2 regions of the Agromyces larvae genome follow, and region 1 is predicted to be linked to the other one. Evidence: predicted binding sites of a transcription regulator. Region 1 holds the regulator's gene; the other holds the start of a gene.
What was found. Region 1 encodes HrcA, which represses chaperone genes, less so after heat shock. Its sites were predicted from a motif close to TTNGCACTCGNNNNNNNCGAGTGCNAA; they were not measured.
Positions count from the first base shown of each region.

Region 2: groL (chaperonin GroEL) is a predicted target of HrcA. The motif match lies at 4,400-4,426, and genes of this name have one in related genera.

Region 1 is NZ_CP094528.1:819,038-826,059, reverse strand. It holds gene MTO99_RS03790 (HIT domain-containing protein) at 1-135, opposite strand, end outside; gene MTO99_RS03785 (16S rRNA (uracil(1498)-N(3))-methyltransferase) at 162-896, opposite strand; gene dnaJ (molecular chaperone DnaJ) at 918-2,018, opposite strand; gene hrcA (heat-inducible transcriptional repressor HrcA) at 2,062-3,084, opposite strand; gene MTO99_RS03770 (DUF4870 domain-containing protein) at 3,267-3,695, shown strand; gene MTO99_RS03765 (DUF4870 domain-containing protein) at 3,794-4,216, shown strand; gene MTO99_RS03760 (PadR family transcriptional regulator) at 4,343-4,702, shown strand; gene MTO99_RS03755 (permease prefix domain 1-containing protein) at 4,716-5,609, shown strand; gene MTO99_RS03750 (ABC transporter ATP-binding protein) at 5,654-6,676, shown strand; gene MTO99_RS03745 (ABC transporter permease) at 6,673-7,022, shown strand, end outside.
Region 2 is NZ_CP094528.1:1,898,795-1,905,816, reverse strand. It holds gene MTO99_RS09100 (DMT family transporter) at 1-542, shown strand, start outside; gene MTO99_RS09095 (nitroreductase family protein) at 526-1,107, opposite strand; gene msrB (peptide-methionine (R)-S-oxide reductase MsrB) at 1,104-1,505, opposite strand; gene MTO99_RS09085 (DUF3263 domain-containing protein) at 1,745-2,071, shown strand; gene MTO99_RS09080 (LytR C-terminal domain-containing protein) at 2,108-2,662, shown strand; gene MTO99_RS09075 (cold-shock protein) at 2,914-3,117, shown strand; gene MTO99_RS09070 (DUF3048 domain-containing protein) at 3,270-4,322, shown strand; gene groL (chaperonin GroEL) at 4,467-6,086, shown strand; gene MTO99_RS09060 (hypothetical protein) at 6,256-7,022, shown strand, end outside.

The sequences.
Region 1 (7,022 bases):
GACCACGTGCACCGGCGCCTGCGGCGCGATGTCGTGGAACGCGATGACGCGCTCGGTCTCGGCGACGATCCGCGCGGGGATCTCGCCGGCGGCGATGCGCTCGAAGACGGTGGGCCGGTCGGCGGTGTCGGTCATATCACCCCATCGTAGCGAGGGAACCCTCACCACCGGCCGAGCGCGGCGCTCAGCACCGCGATCGCGGCCGGCCCGGCGGTCGAGGTGCGCAGCACGGATGCTCCGAGCCTCACGGGTTCGGCGCCGGCGGCGACGAGCCGGTCGAGCTCGGCCGGGGCGATGCCGCCCTCGGGGCCGACGACGAGCGCGAGGTCCCGTCCGTCGGGCTCGAGGTCGGTGAGGCGGACCTTTGCGGTCGGCTCGAGCAGCAGCATCCGCTGGCCGTCGAGGCGCGCCGGGAGCTGGGCCGTCGTCGCGGGCTCGTCGACCTCGGCGAGATACGACCGGACCGACTGCTTGGTCGCCTCGCGCACGATCGCGGCCCACCGGGCCCGGCCCTTCTGCGCCTTCTGCCCCTCCCAGCGCGACACCGAGCGCGCGGCGGCCCACGGCACGACCCGGTCGACGCCGAGCTCGGTGGCCGCCTGCACGGCGAGCTCGTCGCGGTCGCCCTTCGCGAGCGCCTGCACGAGGGTGAGCCGCACCGCCGGCGGCTCCTCGAAGACGACCTCGTCGACCTCGATGACGAGTTCGCGCGGCCCCGTCGATGCGACCGGACCCGACACGATCGTGCCGCGGCCGTCGCCGACCGCGACGCGCTCGCCGACCCGCACCCGGGCGACGGTCACGGCGTGCCGCGCCTCGTCGCCGGACAGCTCGACGACGGCACCGGGCGCGATCGCCGCGGCGTCGAGCCGCTCATCGAGGTACAGGTTGCTCATCGAGGCATCCGATCGTCTCGCTCAGCCCAGGAACCGGTCGCGCAGCCGCGCGAACAGCCCCTGCTGGAAGTGGCTGAGCTGCGGCTTCTGCGGCTTGTGCGCCTGCGCGAACTGCTCGATGAGCTGCCGCTCCTTGTGCGAGAGCTTGGTCGGGGTGACCACCTGCACGCCGATCTTCAGGTCGCCGCGGCCCGACCCGCGCAACCGCGTGACGCCGCGGTCCTTCACCGTGATCACCTCGCCGGCCTGCAGCCCCGGCTTCAGCTCGACCTCGACGTCGCCGTCGAGCGCCGGGATGGTCGTCGTGGTGCCGAGCACCGCGTCGGTCATCTGCACCTCGACGGTGCAGAGCAGGTCGTCGCCGTTGCGGCTGAACACGTCGTGGTTCTTGACCTTGATCTCGAGGTAGAGGTCGCCGTTCGGCCCGCCCGCGGGGCCGGCCTCGCCCGAGCCGGGCATCTGCAGGCGCAGCCCCGTGTCGACGCCCGCGGGGATGTCGACCGGCACGGTGCGGCGCGCGCGCACCCGGCCCTGACCCTGGCAGGTCACGCAGGGCGTGGCGATGATGGTGCCGTAGCCGCGGCAGGTGCCGCAGGGGCTCGAGGTCATCACGTTGCCGAGCAGCGACCGCACCGTGCGCTGGATCTGCCCGGTTCCGTGGCAGATGTCGCAGGTGACCGGCGAGGTGCCCGGCTGGCAGCACGACCCGTCGCACGTCTCGCACAGCACCGCGGTGTCGACCTCGAGGTCGCGGTGGGTGCCGAAGATCACCTCGTCGAGGCCGACCTCGACGCGGATCAGCGCGTCCTGGCCGCGTTCGCGGCGGCTGCGCGGGCCGCGGGTCTGGCCGCCGCCGCCGAAGAACGTCTCGAAGATGTCGCCGAACCCGCCGAAGCCCTGCGCGCCGCCGAACCCGCCCTGGCCGCCCAGGTCGTACTGCTGGCGCTGCTTCGGGTCGCTCAGCACGTCGTAGGCGTGCGTGACCTCTTTGAATCGTTCGGATGCCTCGGCGCCCGGGTTGACGTCGGGGTGCAGTTCGCGGGCGAGGCGGCGGTACGCCTTCTTGATCTCGTCGGGGGTGGCGTCGCGCGAGACGCCGAGGACCTCGTAGTGGTCTGCCACGGAGGGCGGTTCCTTTCGATCGGATGCGGCCGCGGGCCGCGGGTCAGTGCTCGCCGAGGGCGCGCGACAGATAGCGCGCGACGGCGCGAACGGCCGCCATGCTGGCGGAGTAGTCCATCCGGGTGGGGCCGACGACGCCGAGTCGCGAGATGTCGCGTCCGGGGACGGCGAACGAGGTGGAGACGACGGATGCCTCGGGCAGCCCGAACGGCGCGTTCTCGCGGCCGATGCGCACCGCGATGCCGTGCGGGTCGGCCGCCATCTCGCCGAAGAGGCGCAGCAGCACCACCTGCTCTTCGATCGCCTCGATGACGTCGAGGATCGAGCCGGAGAAGTCCTGCTCGGTGCGCACCAGGTTGGCGGCGCCGGCGACCACGAGGCGTTCGCCCCGCTGCGCCCGCGCCTGCTCGGCCAGCGTCAGGGCGAGCGTGTGCAGCACCGCGGCGTGCCGGGGGTCGGCGCCCTCGATCTCGCCCGAGAGCACGGCGGCCGCATCGCTCATGGTGAGGCCCGCGGCGACGCGGTTGAGCCGGACGCGCAGGTCGCCGAGCGTCGCCTCGTCGACGTCGTCGGCGAGTTCGGCGAGCCGTTGCTCGACCTGGCCGGCGTCGGTGATGAGGATGCACAGCACCCGCGTCGGGGCGAGCTGGACGAGTTCGACATGGCGCACCCGCGCGCTGTGGAAGCTCGGCACCTGCACCACGGCGAGCTGGTTCGTGAGCTGCGCGATGAGCCGCACGGTGCGGCTCAGCAGTTCGTCGAGGTCGCCGGCCTCGCCGAGGAAGGTCTCGATGGCGTGGCGCTGGGCCTGGCTCATCGGTCGCAGCTCGGAGAGCTGGTCGACGAACACCCGGTAGCCCTTGTCGGTCGGGATCCGCCCCGACGAGGTGTGCGGGGCGGCGATGAGCTCTTCCTCTTCGAGGATCGCCATGTCGTTGCGGATCGTCGCGGCCGACACGCCGAACGCGTGCCGCTCGACGATCGCCTTGGAGCCGACGGGCTCACGTGAGGCGACGTAGTCCTGCACGATGGCGCGCAGCACCGCGAGACCTCGTTCGGAGACCATGCGTCCTCCCGTTCCGACGGATTGGCACTCGACGTTCCTGAGTGCCAATCCTATCGCGACGTTCAGCGTCTGCACCGTTGCCGCATTCCCCGGCGCGGCGCTAGCTTTGCACCGTTCGCCGCCGAGGACCGGCGCGGACGCCGCTCCCCCGGCGGCTCACCTCGCAGCCTGAAAGGCACCCCATGTCCGACCAGAACCCCGCATCCGACCCCGACGCGCCGGCCCCGGCCGCGCCCGGTCAGTACGCGCAGCCCGCCGCTCCCCTCACGCCCGAGCAGGACGTGCAGTGGGGCTCGCTCGCCCACCTGGGCGGGATCCTCGGCTTCCTGCCGTCGCTCATCATCTGGCTCGTCTTCAAGGACCGCGGCCGTTTCACCGACACCGAGGCCAAGGAGGCGCTGAACTTCCAGATCACGCTCACGATCGGCGCGGTCGCCCTCTGGGTCCTCGTGACCGTCATCACGATCGTGACGTTCGGGTTCGGCGCCCTGCTCAGCTTCCTGATCTGGGTGCCGTGGATCCTCGGCGTCGTGTTCTCGATCATCGCGTACCTGCGCGCCAAGGACGGGCAGCACTACCGCTACCCGTTCGCCGTGCGACTCATCAAGTAATCCGGCCCGGCACGCCGGGCGGAGGTCTTCCCCCCGGCGTGCCGCTCTGGAACTATGGCGATGTACCCCCGCGAATGCGGGCATCCCGAAGGAGCCTCATGTCAGACGCAACGCCTCCGACCCCGCCGCCTCCGCCCGGCCCTCCGACCCCGCCGGCCGGCCCGCCGCCCGGAAACCCCTACCAGCAGAGCCAGCCGCTGAGCCCGTCCGACGAGAAGCTGTGGGCGACGCTGATCCACATCGGCGGCATCCTGTTCGGGTTCCTGCCGGCGCTGATCGGCTACCTCGTCCTGAAGGACAAGGGCCCGTTCATCCGCGGGCACTCGGCGACCGCGCTGAACTTCCAGATCACGCTGCTGATCGCCTACGTGGTCGGCTGGGTCCTCGCGTTCGTGCTGATCGGGTTCCTGCTGCTGGCCGCGGCCTGGGTCGCGTCGATCGTGTTCGGCATCATCGCCGCGGTGAAGGCCAACCAGGGCCAGCCGTACGTCTACCCGGTGGCGATCAAGTTCGTGAGCTGATCCGCCCGGCTACGGCCTGACCGAAGCCCGCCCGCCCGTGCCATCGGGCCGGCGGGCTTCGTCATGTCCGGGGCGCTCCTGCGTGTGTCTTGCAGGTTTAGTAGTTGATCAGATACAGTACTTGTCATGACAGACCACACCGTGCCCGTCGACGACGCGTTCGCCGCCGACCTGCTGCGCGGTCACACCGACACGATCGTCCTCGGCGTCCTGCGCCGCGGCGACCGCTACGGCTTCGAGATCTACAAGACGATCCGCGATGCCACGGGCGGTCGCTACGAGATCAAGGAGGCGACCCTGTACGCCACCTACCGCCGCCTCGAACGCGACGGGCTCGTCGAGTCGTACTGGGGCGACGAGACGCAGGGCGGGCGTCGCAAGTACTACCGCATCACCGACGCGGGCAGATCGGTGTACCGGCGCAACGTCACCGCGTGGGTCGCCACCCGCACGATCATCGACTCCCTGCTCGAGACGAGCGACTGAAAGGCTCCGAATGATGGCCACCGACAACATCCACCGCCTGCTCGACGAGGCGTTCGCGGGCATCGCGTCGACGCCCGACGTGCAAGACCTGAAGGAAGAGATGCGCTCGAACCTGGTCGCGCGGGTCGCCGAGCTCGAGGCCGCCGGCATACCGCCGCAGGATGCTGCGCATCGCGCGATCCGCGAACTCGGCGACATCCACGCCCTCGTCGAGGCCGAGTCGATCGCGACGGCGCCGCCGGCCGTGCGACCCAGCGCCGAGCTGTTGCACGCGCGCTACCGCGTGCGCCCGAAGCCGGCGTTCGTCGTGCGCGTCACCGTCGCGGCCGCGATCGGCGCCGCGGCGCTCGTGTTCGGCGTCGTGCTGGGTTCGGGAGCCACGGCCGCCGAACCCGTCGCCGCGCTCGGCATGGCGGGCCTGCTCTCGACCGCCGTCTTCTGGATCGTCGCCGACTCGCTCCAGCAGGAGACGACGACGAACCATCCGATGCCGCAGCCCCGCGCCGCAGGCTACGGGCTCGGCGCCGGAGTCACCGTGCTCGGGCTCGGGCTCACCGCGCTCATCGTGATCGGCGCGATCCCCGTGTGGGTCGCGTTCGTTCCTGCCCTGCTCGTGGCCGGCGCCGCGGTGCTGTTCGCCTTCCTCGGCGCGACGCAGACCAACCGCCACAAGGCGTGGGTGCGTGAGATCCAGCGCAGCCAGGTCGTCGCGAACCACTTCGACCACGACCCGGCCAGCGCCGCCCGCTTCGGCATCTACTCCGCGGCGATCTGGACCACCGCCCTCGTCGCGTTCATCGTGCTCGGGCTCACGGTCGGCTGGTGGTGGGCGCTGCTCGCCTTCCCGGCTGCCCTCGTCGTGATGTTCGTCACGCTCGCCCGCATGCTCTTCCCGGCGAAGCGCTGAGGCGCGGCGCCCACCGTTCAGCCACCGTTCCGAAGGATTCCGACATGACCTCCTCCTCCCCTGCCATCACGGCGGCGGCGCTCACCAAGACGTACCGGGTCGGGCGCGGCAAGCCGCCGGTGCACGCGCTGCGCGGCCTCGACCTCGACCTGCCCGCCGGCCTGGTCACCGGCCTGCTCGGCCCGAACGGCGCCGGCAAGTCGACCACCACGAAGATCCTGACCACGCTCGCCCGGCCCACCTCGGGCACCGCCACCGTGGCCGGTATCGACGTCACGCGCGATCCGGCGGCGGTGCGTCGGCGCATCGGGTACGTCTCGCAGGGCACGGGCACCGATCCGCTGCTCACCGCCGAGGAGAACCTGGTGCTCGCGGCGCGGCTGCGAGGCATCCCGGCCGCCGATGCCCGCGACCGCGCACGACGCCTGCTGCACGAGTTCGGCCTCGACGACGCGCGCGGCCGCACCGTCGCCCGGTTCTCGGGCGGCATGCGCCGACGGCTCGACGTCGCCGCGGCGCTCGTGCACCGCCCCTCGGTGCTGTTCCTCGACGAACCGACGACCGGACTCGACCCCGAATCGCGGGCCGCGATGTGGGCCGAGATCCGCAGGCTGTCCGCCGAGGACGCGCTCACCGTCGTGCTCACCACCCACTACCTCGAAGAGGCCGACCGCCTCGCCGACCGGCTCGTCATCATCGATCACGGCGTCGAGGTGGTGTCGGGCACGGCGGCTGCGCTGAAGGCGGGGCTGCGCGGCGAGACGCTGCGCGTCACGCTCGTCGAACCGGATGCCACGGCGGTCCGCCGCGCGATCGACGGCGTTCCCGGCCTGCACGACGTGGTCGTCGAGACGCAGGGCACCGCGGGGTCCGTCACCGCCCGCGTCGACGACGCGACCGCGGCGCTGCCCGCCGTCATCACCGCGCTCACCGCCGGCGGGGTCGCCTTCGGCGCGGCATCCGTGTCGGCGCCCACCCTCGACGACGTGTACCTGCACCACGTCGGACACAGCTTCGACGCGGGCGTCGCCGACGCCGCGTCCGACCAGGAGGGAGTCGCCGCATGAGCGCGACCATCGCATCCCCCGCGTCCGCCCCCGTGCGCGACGCCGGGTGGTCCACCCAGACCGGCCAGGTGTTCCGCCGATGGATGGTGGGCACCGCCAGGCAGGCTTGGGGCCCGGTCATGAGCCTCATCCAGCCGATCATCTGGATCCTGCTGTTCGGGCAGGTGTTCGCGTCGCTCGGCGCGTTCCCCGCGTTCGGCGACGCCGGCTACCTGGCGTACCTGGTGCCGGGCGTGCTCATGATGACCGTGCTCTACTCGGGCGCGTGGGCCGGCACCGGGTACATCGACGACATCCGCTCGGGCGTCATGGATCAGCTGCTGACCGCACCGATCTCGCGCACGGC
Region 2 (7,022 bases), 1.1 Mb from region 1:
CGCGCACGATCGGCGCGACGCTCGCGCTCGCGGCGGTCACGGTGGCCGTGTCGGCCCAGCTCGGCACCGGGATCGCGATCTGGTGGGTGCTGCTGCCGTTGCTCGCGGGGCTCGGCACGGGGTGGCAGCAGGCGGTGAACGGGCGGGTGCGGGTCGAGGCGGCGAGCGCCCTGACCGCGACGTTCCTGAACTTCGCGTCCGGCACCGCGGTGCTCGTGGCCGCCGCGCTCGTGCGCATCGCGATCGCCGGTCCGCCCGACGCCTTCCCGACGGAGCCCTGGCTCTACGTCGGCGGTGCGCTGGGGTGCGTCTTCATCGCCGGCTCCGCGGTCATCGTGCGCCGCACCGGCGTGCTGCTGCTCAGCCTCGCCACGATCGCCGGCCAGCTCGCGTCGGCGCTCGCGCTCGACCTGCTGCTGCCGGTCCCCGGTCGCCACGTGGATGCCGCGACCGTCGTCGGCACCCTGCTCGCGTTCATCGCGGTGGGGATCGCGAGCGGGCGCCCGGCGTTCCTGCGGCTCGGGTTCAGGCGAGGCTCGTGAACACGGCGGCGGCGTCGATCGCGCGGTGCCGCACGCGGCTCACGCCCTCGGGGACGCCGCCGACGTAGAGCCAGCCGAGCAGGTGCTCGTCGGGGGCGAGCCCGTGCACGGCTGCGACCGGTTCGGTGCGGACGTGCGGGCCGGTGCGCCACATGACACCCCAGCCGGCCTCGTCGAGCAGCAGGCTGAGGGTGTGCGCGACGCCCGCGGCCACGGCGTCCTGCTCCCATCCGTGCACCTTCGGATGCTCGTGGCGACGCGCCGCCACGGCCAGCAGCAGCGGAGCGCGCAGCGGTTTCGCCGCGAGCGCGGCGCGGTCGTCGCCGACCAGCCCCGCCGCGTCGGCGAGCGCCTCGCCGAGCCGCGCCCGGGCGTCGCCGCGGAGGGCGATCACCCGCCACGGCTGCAGCGCCGCGTGGTCGGCGACGGTGCCCGCCGCCGACAGCAGGTGCAGCAGTTCGGTGTCGTCAGGCGCGGCCGCGGTCACTTTCGCGACGGAACGGCGGCGGCGCACCGCCTCGAATGCACCGGCCGCGGTCGCGACCGGTGCGGCGACCCCGGTCACGACTCGGGCGAGAAGCCGAGTGCGATCGAGTTCATGCAGTAGCGGTCGCCGGTGGGCGTGCCGAACCCGTCGGGGAACACGTGGCCCAGGTGCGACCCGCATCGGGCGCAGCGCACCTCGGTGCGCTCCATGCCGAGCGAGGTGTCCTCGAGCAGTTCGACCGCTTCGGGGCGGACCGACTCGTAGAAGCTCGGCCAGCCGCAGCCCGAATCGAACTTCGTGCCGCTCTGGAACAGCTCGGCCCCGCACGCGGCGCACGTGTAGACCCCGGCGCGGTGCTCGTCGAGCAGTTCGCCCGTCCAGGGACGTTCGGTGGCCGCCTCGCGCAGCACTGCGTACTGCTCGGGTGCGAGCTCGGCGCGCCACTCGTCGTCGCTGCGCTGGACGTCGTAGGTCATCTCGGATCCCTTCTCGCGGCGGACCGTCCGCCGCAGGCGCGGCGGAAGTCCCCCGGTCGAGCCTAATCGCGCCCGGCGCGGACTCCGCCGACAGGTGCAACACTGTTGCGGCGCTTCCTGTTCCGGTGATGCGCGGTGTTCCGGCGCACACGCCGGGCGGCTCGGGCGGCTCCCAGGCGGCCCGTGCCTAGGATGTCCAGCAGGCGGGACGCCCGGTTCCGTCAGCGAGGGAGGCGAGCATGCAGGGTGCGGCGCGCGCCGAGGCGGATGCATCCGCCGACGGCCGACCCGATGCATCCGCGGCACCCGCCCTCGACGAGCGCAGCCGGCGCATCCTGGCCTTCGAGCACCGCGCGTTCCGCGACGAGGGCGCGAAGGCCGAGGCGATCCGCGCCGAGTTCGACCTCTCGGCGCCTCGCTACTATCGGATCCTCGGGGAGCTCATCTCCTCGCCCGACGCACTTCGACACGACCCGATGCTCGTCAAGCGGCTGCTCCGGCTGCGCGACGCGCGTCGTGCGGCCCGCCTGGTCCGCACCCCGACCTTCGGCCGGCCGCTCGACTGAGCCGCCCGCCCCGACCGACAGGACCGACACCAGCACATGGCGCAGAAGTTCCCCCGCGACCGGTTCGACAGCGTGCCGCACGGCATCGACCGCGTCGGCGCGCACCGCGCCCCGAGCCGGCGAGGCTCGGGCTGGATCGCGTTCGGGTGGGCGGCGCTGGCCACCGTGGTGCTCGCGGGCATCGGCATCTGGGGCGTCGTCACCCTGGGCGACCGCATCGGCTCGAGCGGCGAGGCCGCGGTGCCGACCGCGACGCCCGAGCCGACCGTCACCGCCGAGCCGACGATCGCTCCCGACCAGCCCGTGACGGTGCTGAACGGCACCACGGTCAGCGGGCTCGCCGCGCAGGCCGCCGAGATGCTGCAGGCCGCGACCATCCCCGTCGGCACGACGGCGAACGCGAGCGAGAACGACCTCACCGAGACCTACGTGTACTACGCGGCGCCCGAGCTCGAGGGTGCGGCGCGCGGCGTCGCGCAGGCCATCCCCGAGGCCGAGGTGCGGTACGACGCGAAGTTCGCCGAGATCGGCACCCCGCTCGTGCTGGTCGTGGCGTCCGACTTCGCCACGGCGATCGGCGCCGCCGGCTGAGCGGTCGCGCTCGTGCGCGGCGAGGCATCCTGCTCACCCCGCGACCGACGCGAGGCCGAATCGTTGCCATTCTGCGATCATTCGGGCGTCGCATCCTCTTGTGCCCGCCCGCGGGCGGATGCCTGAATGGGATTTGGTCGCTCATCCCGTGTGGAACACCCGTCGCCCCGGCGCACTGTCAGCACGAAAAGGGGGGCCCGGTACAGGCGACAGGCACGTGCTGACACACCGCAATACATTGGGAGCAACGCATGGCGAACGGAACCGTCAAGTGGTTCAACGCTGAAAAGGGTTACGGGTTCATCACCGTCGACGGCGGCGGACAGGACGTCTTCGTCCACTACTCCGCCATCGACATGTCGGGCTACAAGGTCCTCGAAGAGGGCCAGCAGGTCCAGTTCGAGGTCGGCTCGGGTGCGAAGGGCCCGCAGGCCGAGGCCGTCCGCCCGGTCTGAACCACTGCGTTCCGGAGCGCGCCGCCCCGACGGGGCGGCGCGCTCCGTCGTGTTCCCGGGGTGGAGCGGATGCCTCGCGGCGCCCGCCGGCACGCGGCGTGTCGGGCCTCGGGTCCGCCGGCCGGCCGCGATCCCGCCGCTAGCATGACGCCATGGGACGGGACCGGGGGGTGCGCCGCTTCGGTGCCGCGCTGCTCATCTGCGCGGTCGGGCTCGGGCTGCTGTCGTGTTCGGGCACGACCGATCCGCCGCCCACCGAGACGCCGGCCCCGACGCCGTCGCGCGCCCGGCCCGCCTCCGAGCCGGCGCCCGTGCCGATCGCGTTCGCCCCGCTGCGCGGAACCCTCGCGGACGGCGCCGCCCTGGCGCATCCGTCGATCGCGGTGAAGATCGACAACCACGAGGAGGCCCGTCCGCAGATCGCGCTGAACCGAAGCGACATCGTCTTCGAGGAGCTCGTCGAGGGCGGCATCACCCGGTACGCGGTGGTCTGGCACTCGGACGTGCCCGACGAGGTCGGTCCGGTGCGCTCGATCCGGCCGATGGATCCCGACATCATCACCCCGTTCGGCGGGCCGGTGGCGTACTCGGGCGGTCAGGAGGTCTTCGTCGACATGATGATGTCGACCGGGCTGCCGAACCTCGTCTTCGACTACGACGACACCGGCCTGTTCTACCGGGCGGACGATCGCCCCGGTCCGCACGACGTGATCCTGCTCGCGAAGGAGGGCGTCGGTCGGCATCTCGACCTCGCGCCGCCGCCGAACCAGTTCGTGTTCGGCTCCGCCGACCCCCTGGCCGCGCCGGGGTTCGCGGCCCAGCCGACCTCGCACCTCGCCCTCGTGTTCTCGGACGCGCGGTTCCCGTCCTGGGACTGGGACGCGGCTGCGGGGGTGTGGCTCCGCTCGCAGGAGGGCGCACCCGACTCGGAGGCGTCGGGCGAGCGCGTACGGGCGACGAACGTGGTGACCCTGCGCGTCGGCATCGACTGGTCGTGGGGCGAGGTGCCGCGCACCGTGCTGGACGGCGGCGGCGAGGCCTGGGTGTCGGTCGCCGGGCGCACGGCGCACGGCAGCTGGTCGAAGGCGGCGCGCGAGGCCCCGATCGTGCTCACCGCCGACGACGGGTCGCCGCTGCGGCTCGCCCCCGGCAACACCTGGGTCGAACTGGTGCCGAACGACGGGTCGGTCGCCTTCGCGCCCTGAGCGAACGGCGGCACCGGATGCCGCGGGGCGACGTCGCGCGCGCTTGCACTCGTCGAGGGTGAGTGCCAGAATCGTCTTTAGCACTCGGTCGTTTCGAGTGCTAACACCATTCTTCAGACGTCCGGGAAGGGACGAGAGAAACACATGGCAAAGATCATCGCTTTCGACGAGGAGGCCCGCCGCGGGCTCGAGCGTGGACTCAACCAGCTCGCCGACGCGGTCAAGGTGACCCTCGGCCCGCGCGGCCGCAACGTCGTGCTCGAGAAGAAGTGGGGCGCCCCCACCATCACGAACGACGGCGTGTCGATCGCCAAGGAGATCGAGCTCGACGACCCGTACGAGAAGATCGGCGCGGAGCTCGTCAAGGAGGTCGCGAAGAAGACCGACGACGTCGCGGGTGACGGCACCACCACCTCGGTCGTGCTCGCCCAGGCGCTCGTGCGCGAGGGCCTGCGCAACGTCGCGGCCGGCGCCGACCCCATCTCGCTGAAGCGCGGCATCGAGAAGGCCGTCGCGGCCGTCTCGGAGGAGCTCCTCGCCGCCGCCAAGGAGATCGAGACCAAGGAGGAGATCGCCGCGACCGCGTCGATCTCGGCCGCCGACACCCAGATCGGCGAGATCATCGCCGAGGCGATCGACAAGGTCGGCAAGGAGGGCGTCGTCACGGTCGAGGAGTCGAACACGTTCGGCACCGAGCTCGAGCTCACCGAGGGCATGCGCTTCGACAAGGGCTACCTGTCGGCGTACTTCGTGACCGACCCCGAGCGCCAGGAGGCGGTCTTCGAGGACCCGTACATCCTCATCGCCAACTCCAAGATCTCGAACATCAAGGACCTGCTGCCGATCGTCGACAAGGTCATCCAGACCGGCAAGCAGCTGCTCATCATCGCCGAGGACGTCGACGGCGAGGCGCTGGCGACCCTGATCGTCAACAAGGTGCGCGGCATCTTCAAGTCGGTCGCGGTCAAGGCTCCCGGCTTCGGCGACCGCCGCAAGGCGCAGCTCCAGGACATCGCCATCCTCACGGGCGGCCAGGTCATCTCGGAGGAGCTCGGCCTCAAGCTCGAGAACGTCACGCTCGACCTGCTCGGCCAGGCTCGCAAGGTCGTCATCACCAAGGACGAGACCACCATCGTCGAGGGTGCGGGCGACCCCGAGCAGATCGCCGGCCGGGTGGCCCAGATCCGCCAGGAGATCGAGAACACCGACTCCGACTACGACCGCGAGAAGCTGCAGGAGCGCCTCGCCAAGCTCGCCGGCGGCGTGGCCGTCATCAAGGCGGGTGCGGCGACCGAGGTCGAGCTCAAGGAGCGCAAGCACCGCATCGAGGACGCGGTGCGCAACGCGAAGGCCGCCGTCGAGGAGGGCATCGTCGCCGGTGGCGGCGTCGCCCTCATCCAGGCCGGCAAGGCCGCGTTCGCCAAGCTCGAGCTCACCGGCGACGAGGCGACCGGCGCGAACATCGTGAAGGTCGCCATCGAGGCGCCGCTCAAGCAGATCGCCCTCAACGCGGGCCTCGAGCCGGGCGTCGTCGCCAACAAGGTGTCGGAGCTCCCCGCGGGTCACGGCCTGAACGCCGCGACCGGCGAGTACGGCGACCTGCTCGCGCAGGGCATCATCGACCCGGCGAAGGTCACCCGTTCGGCGCTGCAGAACGCCGCGTCGATCGCGGGCCTGTTCCTCACCACCGAGGCGGTCGTGGCCGACAAGCCCGAGAAGACCCCGGCTCCGGTCGGCGACCCGACGGGCGGCATGGACTTCTAGTCCGGCACCCGTTCGAGCAGACGAACACCCGAAGGGCGTCTCCCGCGAGGGAGGCGCCCTTCGGCGTGTTCCGGGCGGTCGGCACGGCTTCGCGCGTGCGCCGTCGGGTGTGACGGAATCGTTGTGCCGTACGATCCGGCGGAGACGACGGGGTTGCTAGCTTCGTGCCATGACCCGTCGACGTGCCGGCTCGCCCGCGATCGCCATCCTGACCGGAATGCTCGCGCTCACGGCCTGCACGGCTCAGCCGGACGCCTCGACGCCGCACCCCTCGGCGCCGTCGACGATCCCGACGCCGACCGCCGAGCCGGCGGAAGCCGGCCCGCACGCGCGCATCCCGGTCGACTGCGACGGACTCGTCGCCACCGACGCCCTCCGAACGCTCGTCGGCGAGGCGGGGCATCCGCTCGCGCCGATCGTGCCGATCGACCGGCTCGACCCCGACGAGGCGGCCGCCCTGCAACTCGGCGCCGTCGACTGCCGGTGGACGAACGGGCTCGGCTTCTCGACGTGGACCGGACCGGAGGCCGGCCGGCAGACGGTCGCTCTCAGCATCCTCCCCGAGGGCCTCGACGCCGCGATCGAGTACGTCGATCTCTACCGGAGCGCGGACCCGACGTACGGCGCACACGTCCAGGGCCCGCGGTGCATGGCCGCGACGGACGCGTCCTGGACCGGCTTCTGCGAGCTGTACGGGGTGATCGGCCGGAACTGGGTCGAGTTCACGGTGCAGGGCATCGTGTTCGACGCCCGCTCCGACTCGGACCTGGTCGCCGCGTTCCGTGCGGTCGCCGACCCGATGGTCGCCGCACTCGCCGCGACCGAGCCCGGGCCGCGATGGACGCCCGCGGAGTCGACGAGCTTCGCTGCGTGCGAAGACCTCGTACCCGCGACCTCGGTCGCCGAGATCACCGGTCTCGCAGCGGTCGGGTTCGG